Azotobacter salinestris: one gene and its partner. The protein of the gene in region 2 interacts with the protein of the main gene of each other region in a pairwise test. Links are inferred from orthologs where the notes say so. Each region holds a gene or a part of one and is shown on either strand. Other genes may lie near its edges.

Region 1 (4,846 bases), 1.1 Mb from region 2 along the record:
TGACCGGAATGCGCGCGCCGTCGGCCGCTTCGGCCCAGAGCCGCAGGCTGAGGTAGTCGTCGGCATCGAACGGACCTTCCACCGGGGTTTCCTTGAGCACCTGCTGGGCGCCGCCGGCCAGATCCAGCTGGCGGATCTGCGCCGGGCGGTTGAGCGCCTCGTAGCGCAGGCGGATCACCGGGCTGTCGAACTCCAGGGTGTCCTGCACGTCCAGGCTGTAGGCGGCATCCGGCAGTTCGACGCGGTAGGGCGTGGCGTCGGCCGGGTGCACCTCGACGATCGGCAGGCCCTGCTCGCGCAGGCTGAGGACGAAGCCTGCGGCGTTCAGGCTGAGGTCCTCGATCATCCGCGTTTCGTCGTGGCCGATCCGCGGCCGCCAGTGTTCTCGGCTCGGTGCGCCCTCGGGGGCCTGGTAGACGGCGAACTCGATGCCGTCCTGGTTGGTGCGGATCAGCCAGCCCCAGTCGCCGTCGATGCGCCCGTGGTCGGGGTAGTATTCGTGACCCTCCAGACGCGGCGCCAGGCAGACGAAGGCCTCCTGCGGACGCGCGGCGTCCAGCGCCCAGGCCTCGCAGGTGGTCTTGCTGTTGCTCAGGAGGATCAACTGGCGCTCGGAGCTGGCGCGGTAGCAGTGGATGAAGAAGCGTCCGTCCGGTTCGTTGAATACCAGCTCGGCCTCCTCGGCGCCGAGCCGGTAGCGGTACAGCTTGTGCGGGCGCTGGGTGTCGTCCAGCTCGGCGAAGAACAGCGTTTCGCTGTCGTTGGCCCAGGTCATGCTGCCGTCGCAGTCCTCGAAGGGCAGTTCGTGCAGCGCGCCGCTGTCCAGTTCCCTGACGAACAGCCGGTAGATCTCGTCGCCGCTGGTATCCAGGCTGTAGGCCAGGCGCCGCTGGTCGGGGCTGATCTCGAAGGCGCCGAGCGACAGGTAGCCACCGTCGGCCAGGGCATTGGGGTCGAGCAGCAGTTCCTCGCGGCTGTCGTCCGTGCGCAGCGAGCCGTCCGTCGGGCGCGGGCAGCGGTAGTGGCGCGGGTATTCATCGCCGGCCGTGGTGCGCTGGTAGTAGAGCCAGGGACCCCAGGGGACCGGCAGGGACAGGTCGGTTTCGCGGATGCGGCCCTTGATCTCCTCAAAAAGGGACTCGCGCAACGCGCCGACATCGGCGAGTTCGGCCTCCAGGTAGGCGTTCTCCGCCTCCAGATAGGCGAGCACCTCCGAGGCGTCGCGCTGCTCCAGCCAGCGGTAGGGGTCGGCGGAATGGCTCTCGACACGGGCGAAGGGGGCTTGCGGCATGGCGGCTCCTGACAGCTGGCGTCCGACGGCGCGACTTCCGGCAGTGGCGCCGCGGCGGGGAAATGTCGTTATGATAAGCACCCTTCCTCCAGTCTCACACCGTCATGATCGAGAACGACTATCTGCTTGCCTGGTCCGCCTACGGCATCGCCGCGCTTGGCTGCCTGCTGGTCTGGTTCCGCCTGACCCGCTGGATGTGGCGCTGGCTGGGCGAACCGTTGCGGGTGATCGTGACGGTGCTGCTGCTGACTCCGACCATCGTCGATCCGGGCAAGGAGCTGTTCGCTCCGGCCATCGCCATCACCGCTCTCGACCTGCTGTTCGGCGTCGGCAACAACGCCTGGCGTGCGGTGGCCGATCTGGCGCTCTACGGCATGCTCGCCATGGCCCTGTACCTGTTGCTGGCCGGGGGGCGCTGGCTGTTCTGGCGCCGCCGGAGCGATTCGGACGATCCGGCGGCGGCCGAGTACGAGCCGACCATGCGCGAGTTGATGGCCCACGGCGAGGCCGGCGGGCCGGCCGGGCGGCGGCAGGGGATGCGTGCCGGCCCGCGCTTCTGAACCCGGAACCGGCCGACTGCGAGGAGCCATGCGATGTGCGAATTGCTCGGCATGAGTGCCAATGTCCCGACCGACATCGTCTTCAGCTTCACCGGCCTGATGCAGCGCGGCGGGCGCACCGGGCCGCACCGCGACGGCTGGGGCATCGCCTTCTACGAGGGGCGCGGCGTGCGGCTGTTCCAGGATCCGGCGGCGAGCGCCGACTCCGAGGTGGCCCGTCTGGTGCAGCGCTACCCGATCAAGAGCGAACTGGTCATCGGCCATATCCGCCACGCCAACGTCGGGCGCATCTGCCTGGCCAACACCCATCCCTTCGTGCGCGAGCTCTGGGGGAGCAACTGGTGCTTCGCCCACAACGGTCAACTGGCGGATTTCCAGCCGCCGGCGGGCTTCTACCGGCCGGTGGGGGACACCGACAGCGAGCGCGCCTTCTGCGACCTGCTCAACCGGGTGCGCCAGGCCTTTCCCGAGCCGGCGCAGGCGCAGGCGCTGCTGCCGGTCCTAGTGGCGGCCTGCAACGAGTACCGCGCCAGGGGCGTATTCAACTGCCTGCTGGGCAATGGCGAATGGCTGTTCAGCTTCTGCACCACCAAGCTGGCGGAGATCACCCGCCGGGCGCCCTTCGGTCCGGCGCGGCTGAAGGACGCCGACCTGACCGTGGACTTCCAGGCCGAAACGACCCCGAACGACGTGGTGACGGTGCTGGCCACCGAGCCGTTGACCGCCAACGAGACCTGGCTCGCCCACCGGCCGGGGGAGTGGACGCTGTGGCAGCTGGGCGAGTGCGTCGCCCGCGGCGAGGTCGGTCCGGCCTGAGCCGCTTCTTCTGCCGGCCCGACCGGTTTCACTTGGCCAGATAGCGCATGCCTTCCTCCAGTCCGCTCAGGGTCAGGGGATACATGTGCTGCCCGACCAGTTCGCGGACGATCTGCACAGAGCTGCCGTAGTTCCAGGCACGCTCCGGGGACGGGTTGATCCAGATGAGCTTGCGGTAGGTCTCGGTGAGGCGCTGCATCCACACCAGGCCGGGCTCCTCGTTCCAGTGCTCGACGCTGCCGCCGGGCTGGAGGATCTCGTAGGGGGACATGGAGGCGTCGCCGACGAACACCACCTTGTAGTCCGGCCCGTACTTGTGCAGCAGGTCGTGGGTCGCGATGCGCTCGGAGTGGCGCCGGCGGTTGTCCTTCCACAGGGTTTCGTAGATGAAGTTGTGGAAGTAGTAGTGCTCCAGGTGCTTGAACTCGCTGCGGCAGGCGGAGAAAAGCTCCTCGCAGACCTTCACGTGGGCGTCCATCGAGCCGCCGATGTCCAGCAGCAGGAGCAGCTTCACGCTGTTGTGCCGTTCCGGACGCATCCGGATGTTGAGCAGGCCGGCGTCGCGCGCGGTATGGGCGATGGTGGCGTCGAGGTCGAGTTCCTCGGCCGCGCCCTGGCGGGCGAAGCTGCGCAGGCGGCGCAGCGCCATCTTCAGGTTGCGCGTGCCCAGCTCGACCTGATCGTCGAGGTTGCGGTATTCGCGCTGCTCCCAGACCTTGACCGCCTTGCCCTGGCGCTCGCCGGCCTCGCCGACGCGGATGCCCTCGGGATGGTAGCCGCCCGAGCCGAAGGGACTGGTGCCGCCGGTGCCGATCCACTTGCTGCCGCCGGCATGCCGCTCCTTCTGCTCCTCCAGGCGTTTCCTGAAGGTCTCGAGCAACTGCTCGAGGCCGCCCAGGGACTGAATCTGCGCCTTCTCCTCGTCGGTCAGCAGGCGCTGGAACTCCTTGCGCAGCCATTCCTCGGGGATCAGCGTCTCGAGCAGGGCGTCGAGGTTCTCCAGACCCTGGAAATAGGCGGTGAAGGCCCGGTCGAACTTGTCGAAGTGCCGCTCGTCCTTGACCAGGATGGTGCGGGCGAGGAAGTAGAAGGCATCCATGTCGGCGAACACCAGCCGCTGCTCGAGCGCCTCGATCAGGTCGAGCAGCTCGCGCAGCGAAACCGGCACCTTGGCCGCGCGCATTTCGTTGAACAGGTTGAGCAGCATGGGGATGCTCCGGTCAGACATTGCGTGGGGCGGGTGACCGCGCAGGGTTGCCCTAGCGCCCGGCGCGGCGGGTCATGAAGGCCAGGCGCTCCAGCAGCTGCGTATCCTGCTCGTTCTTCACCAGGGCGCCGGCCAGCGGCGGGATGGCCTTGGTCGGATCGCGCTCGCGCAGCGCCGCGAGGTCGATGTCGTCGGCCAGCAGCAGCTTCAGCCAGTCGACCAGCTCGGAGGTGGAGGGTTTCTTCTTCAGTCCGGGGATCTCCCGCACCTCGAAGAACACGTCCAGCGCCTCGGCCACCAGCTCGTTCCCGAGGCCGGGAAAATGCACATCGACGATCTTCTGCAGCGTCTCGCGGTCGGGGAAGGCGATGTAGTGGAAGAAGCAGCGGCGCAGGAAGGCGTCGGGTAGTTCCTTCTCGTTGTTCGAGGTGATGACCACGATCGGCCGCTGGCGGGCCCTGATGGTCTCGCCGGTTTCGTAGACGAAGAACTCCATGCGGTCGAGTTCCTGCAGCAGGTCGTTGGGGAACTCGATGTCGGCCTTGTCGACCTCGTCGATCAGCAGGACCACCCGTTCTTCGGCCTCGAAGGCTTCCCACAGCTTGCCCTTGCGGATGTAGTTGCGCACGTCGTGGACCTTGTCCACGCCCAGCTGCGAGTCGCGCAGGCGGCTCACCGCGTCGTATTCGTAGAGACCCTGCTGGGCCTTGGTGGTGGACTTGATGTGCCAGGCGATCAGCCGGGTGCCGAGCGATTCCGCCAGTTGCTCGGCGAGCAGGGTCTTGCCGGTGCCCGGCTCGCCCTTGACCAGCAGGGGGCGTTGCAGGGTGATGGCGGCGTTGACGGCGAGCCTGAGGCTGTCGCTGGCCACGTAGGTGGAGGTGCCCTGGAACTTCATCGTGAATCCTCGCGTGGGGTGGTCGGCCTTTTCCGGATTGGACCTGGAGCCGACTATAACGTGCGCGCGTCGAT
Region 2 (4,739 bases):
AGCAGGTTCTGGAAACGCGGCTTGAGCTGGTAGATGGAGGGCATGGGCAGGGTCCGTTGCCGGGGGCTTTCCCGAGGGTAGCGCACGATAGCCGCCCTGCCCGGCCGGCGTCCATGTGCCGCGTGCGCCTACTCCGCGCGCCGGCGCAGCACCCCGTAGACCGGCAGCCAGGTGGCCGGAAGCCCCTGGGGCGTGCGCAAGCGCTCGTAGGCCTCGACCAGCGCTAGCAGCCGTGCGCGGCCGGTGAGGCCGTCCGGGCGGCCGGGGTTGAGGTTGTGGGCGCCGAGGGCCTTGAGTTCGTGGGCCAGATGGCGCAGGTCGCGGTAATGCAGCACGCACGTCTCCAGGCGCAGGTCGAGGACGTCGAGGCCGCTGTCGGCACACAGCTGCCGGTAGTCCCGGAAACGGCGGAAGTGGTTGACGTGGACGAAGCCGTCGACCGCCTGCCAGCTGTCCTGCAACTCCTGCAGGGTGCCGGTGCACAGGCTGCTGAAGGCCAGCACGCCGCCCGGACGCAGCACCCGGCGCGCCTCGGCGAGCACGGAGGCGAAGTCGCCGCACCACTGCAGCGCCAGGCTGGAGAAGACCAGATCCTGGCTGGCGTCGGCCAGCGGCAGATGCTCGGCATCGCCGCAGACGAAGTGCGCCGCGCCGCCGCGTGGCCGGGCGTGACGCAGCATGCCCTCGGCGAGATCCAGCGCCATGCCCTGCCCGGCGGGGAAGCGCTCGGCCAGCGCCTGGGAGAAATGGCCGGTGCCGCTACCCAGGTCGACCCAGCGCTGCGCGCGCATGCCGGCCGGCAGGCGGGCCAGCAGTTCGCTGCCGACCGCGCGCTGCAACCCGGCCACCTCGTCGTAGCTGGCGGCGGCACGGGAGAAGGAGGCGGCGACCCGGCGCTTGTCCGGCAGCGGGTTCTGGGGGGTGTCAGTCATCGTCGGCCTCGCGGATGAAGGCGGCCAGCCGCGCGGCGAGCGCCTGCGGCCGTTCGAGAACGAAGGCATGGCCGCTGCCGGCGATGCGCTCGACCGCGCCGTGCGGCAGCAGGGTCTGCAGCGGTTCGGCGGCGGCCGCCGGCACCAGGGCGTCGGCCTCGGCCAGCAGGTGCAGCTGCGGGCCGGCGAAGGCCGCCAGCGCCGCACGGTTGTCCAGCGCGGCGAGCACCGTGAGGCCGGCGAGGCGCTGCGCCGTTTCCTCGGCCGGGATGCCCTGGTTGAGCTGGCGCGACAGGGCGCGGGCCTCGGCGCAGCCCTGGCTGCAGAGCAGCGCGAAGCGCTTGAGGATGGCCGCGGCGTCTCGGGCGCAGCCGTCGCGGAAGGTGGCGAAGGTGTCCCGGGTCATCGCCTGCGGCCAGTCTTCGCGGGCGACGAAGCAGGCGTTGCTGGCCAGGGTGAGCAGTCCGCGGCAGCGTGCGCCGCGCCGCGCCGCCAGCGCCGTGGCGAGCATGCCGCCCAGCGACCAGCCGCCGAGCCAGACATTCTGCGGCAGGCGGGCGTCCAGCTCGGCGAGCCAGCTCTCGGGATCGCCCGCGCCCGGCGCCGGCAGGTCGGCCAACCCGACATCCACGCCCTGCTCGCGCAAGGCGCCGATCAGCGGCTCCAGGGCGGCCGGGCCGAGGCCCCAGCCGGGCAGCAGGATCAATCGGCTCATGCATCATCCTCCGGCAGCAGCGCCCGGCACTCGCCCAGCGCGGCGAGCAGGCGGTCGAGCTGCTCCTCGCTGTGGGCGGCTGAAAGGGTCACCCGCAGCCGCGCGGTGCCGGCCGGCACGGTCGGCGGACGGATGGCGCCGACCAGGAAGCCGCGCTCGCGCAGCAGGCGGGAGAAGTCCATGGCGCGGGCGCTGTCGCCGATCACGAGCGGCTGGATCGGCGTCGGGCTGTCCATCAGGGTCAGGCCCAGCTCGGCTGCGCCGGCGCGGAAGCGGGCGATCAGGCGGTTCAGGTGCTCGCGGCGCCAGCCTTCGCTGCGCAGCAGCTCAAGGCTCTTCAGGGTCGCACAGGCCACCGCCGGCGGCTGGCTGGTGGTGTAGATGTAGGGCCGGGCGAACTGGATCAGCGTCTCGATCAGCGCCTCGCTGCCGGCGACGAAGGCCCCGGCGGTGCCGAAGGCCTTGCCCAGGGTGCCGACCAGCACCGGCACTTCGTCGAGGCCCAGGCCGAAGTGCTCGACGATGCCGCCGCCATGGGCGCCCAGCGGGCCGAAGCCGTGGGCGTCGTCGACCATGACCCAGGCGCCTTTCTCTCTGGCGGTAGCGCAGAGCGCCGGCAGGTCGGCCAGGTCGCCGTCCATGCTGAACACCCCGTCGGTGACCACCAGGGTGTTGCCGACAGCCTTGTCCAGACGGGCGGCGAGGCTCGCCGGATCGTTGTGCAGGTAGCGCGAGAAGCGCGCCCCGGAAAGCAGCCCGGCATCCAGCAGGGAGGCGTGGTTGAGGCGGTCCTCCAGCACCGTGTCGCCCTGCCCCACCAGCGCCGTCACCGCCGCCAGATTGGCCATGTAGCCGGTGGAGAACAGCAGCGCACGCGGGCGGCCGGTGAACTCGGCGAGCGCCTCCTCCAGTTCGTGGTGCGGGGTGCTGTGGCCGATCACCAGATGCGAGGCACCGCCGCCAACGCCCCACTTCTCGCCCCCCTGCTGCAGGGCGCGGATCACCTCGGGATGGTTGGCCAGCCCCAGGTAGTCGTTGGAACAGAAGGCCAGCAGCGGCCGGCCGCCGACGACCACCTCCGGCCCCTGCGGGCTGTCCAGCAGCGGGCGCTGGCGGTAGAGGTGCTCGGCGCGGCGGGCAGCGAGGCGGGCGGCGAGGCGGGCGGCGAGATCAAAGCTCATTGGACTATCCGCAGGGGTAAGGGACGGTGGATAACCGCAAGCGGGTTATCCACCCTACGAACAGGTTTCGGCCTGCGTAGGGTGGATGGCGCTTTATCCATCTACCAAGCGAAGGATCAGGCCGAGGTCGCGTCGTAGAACAGCGCGCTGTTCTTCTGCTCGATCAGCGCCTGCTCGATGGCCGCCTGGTGCACCTCGTCGGCATGCCCCTCGCGCTCCTCCGGCTGGATGCCGAGGCGGGCGAACAGCTGCATGTCCTTCTCCGCCTCGGGGTTGCCGGTGGTCAGCAGGCGCTCGCCGTAAAAGATCGAGTTGGCGCCGGCGAAGAAGGCCAGGGCCTGCATCTGGTCGTTCATCTCGGAACGGCCGGCGGACAGCCGCACGTGGGATTTGGGCATCATGATCCGCGCCACGGCGAGGGTGCGGATGAAGTCGAAGGGGTCGACGTCCTCGGCGTTCTCCAGCGGGGTGCCCTGGACCTTGACCAGCATGTTGATCGGCACCGATTCCGGGTGCTCCGGCAGGTTGGCCAGTTGGATCAGCAGGCCCGCGCGGTCGTCGAGGGACTCGCCCATGCCGAGGATGCCGCCGGAGCAGATCTTCATCCCCGCCTCGCGCACGTGGGCCAGGGTTTCCAGGCGCTCGGCGTAGGTGCGGGTGGTGATGATGTTGCCGTAGAACTCCGGCGAGGTGTCGAGGTTGTGGTTGTAGTAGTCGAGGCCGGCCTCGGCCAGCGCCCGGGTCTGCTCGCGGCTCAGGGTGCCGAGGGTCATGCAGGTCTCGAGGCCCAGGGCCTTCACGCCCTTGACCATCTCCAGCACGTAGGGCATGTCCTTGGCGGAAGGGTGCTTCCAGGCGGCGCCCATGCAGAAGCGGGTGGAGCCGATGGCCTTGGCCTCGGCGGCGGCCTGGATGACCTTCTGCACCTCCATCAGCTTGGCCTTGTCCAGGCCGGTGTTGTGATGGCCGGACTGCGAGCAGTACTTGCAGTCCTCCGGGCAGGCACCGGTCTTGATCGACAGCAGGGTCGACACCTGCACGCGGTTGGGGTCGAAGTGCTGGCGGTGCACCGTCTGCGCCTGGAACAGCAGGTCGTTGAACGGCAGCTCGAACAGGGCCCGGACCTCGTCGAGGGTCCAGTCGTGGCGCAGGGGAGCGGTGGCACTCATGGGTTCTTCCTTGCAAGAAGGGCCCGGGCGGTCGGGCGTTCGGTCGACAAGCCACGACCTGCTAGAGTGCGTGGCGCTATAGGGATGAGCGGCATAAGTTTAGGGAAGCCCGATGCGCTGTCAACCAAACCCATTGAAAGCGGTTTACAACTGGTTAAAAAACAATCAGAACTGTCTCTTGTGCGACGAGCCGGCCGAAACCGGCCTGCCGCTGTGCACCAGCTGCGAGGCCGAACTGCCGTGGCTCGGCGCGCATTGCACGGTCTGTGCCCTGCCGCTGCCGGTGGCAGGCCTGGTCTGCGGCGCCTGTCAGAAAACGCCGCCGGCCTTCACCCGGGTGGAGGCGCCCTGGCGCTACGCCTTTCCGGTCGACACCCTGATCGCCCGCTTCAAGCACCAGGCACGCTGGCCGCTGGGCCGGCTGCTCGGCGAGCTGCTCGCCCGCCATCTGCAACATGCCTTCGCCGAGGGCCTGCCGCGCCCCGACTGCCTGCTGCCGGTGCCTCTGGCGAAAGGCCGCCTGCGCCGGCGCGGCTTCAACCAGGCGCAAATGCTCGCCCGCTGGCTGAGCCAGTCACTGCAATTGCCGGTGGAGGAAAACCTGCTGCAGCGCCCGCAGGACACCCCGGCCCAGCAGGAACTGGATGCCGCCACCCGGCGCCGCAACCTGCGCGGCGCCTTCGCCCTAGCCGATCACGCGGCGGTCGCCGGCCGCCACCTGGCGCTGGTCGACGATGTGCTG

Evidence for each region.
Region 1: the proteins of bioB (region 2) and GCU53_RS04505 interact in binary tests that used the Escherichia coli proteins (3 or more experiments, as listed by UniProt). The link is inferred for Azotobacter salinestris from one-to-one orthologs.

The regions. Positions count from the first base shown.
Region 1 is NZ_CP045302.1:939,209-944,054, reverse strand. The notes cover bases 901-3,775. They hold GCU53_RS04505 (class II glutamine amidotransferase), read left to right. Parts: upstream 901-1,884; coding sequence 1,885-2,667; downstream 2,668-3,775. Other genes in these bases: GCU53_RS04500 (vWA domain-containing protein), read right to left, coding at 2,696-3,775; GCU53_RS04510 (hypothetical protein), read left to right, coding at 1,396-1,851; GCU53_RS04515 (S9 family peptidase), read right to left, coding at 901-1,291. Also shown: more of GCU53_RS04515, read right to left, coding at 1-900; more of GCU53_RS04500, read right to left, coding at 3,776-3,874; GCU53_RS04495 (AAA family ATPase), read right to left, coding at 3,927-4,772.
Region 2 is NZ_CP045302.1:2,085,538-2,090,276, forward strand. Bases 1,972-4,739 are described here. They hold bioB (biotin synthase BioB), read right to left. Parts: upstream 3,998-4,739; coding sequence 2,945-3,997; downstream 1,972-2,944. Other genes in these bases: bioF (8-amino-7-oxononanoate synthase), read right to left, coding at 1,972-2,828; GCU53_RS09810 (ComF family protein), read left to right, coding at 4,110-4,739. In the rest of the region: GCU53_RS09785 (CDP-alcohol phosphatidyltransferase family protein), read right to left, coding at 1-44; malonyl-ACP O-methyltransferase BioC, read right to left, coding at 129-932; GCU53_RS09795 (alpha/beta fold hydrolase), read right to left, coding at 925-1,647; more of bioF, read right to left, coding at 1,644-1,971. UniProt on the Escherichia coli protein: Catalyzes the conversion of dethiobiotin (DTB) to biotin by the insertion of a sulfur atom into dethiobiotin via a radical-based mechanism.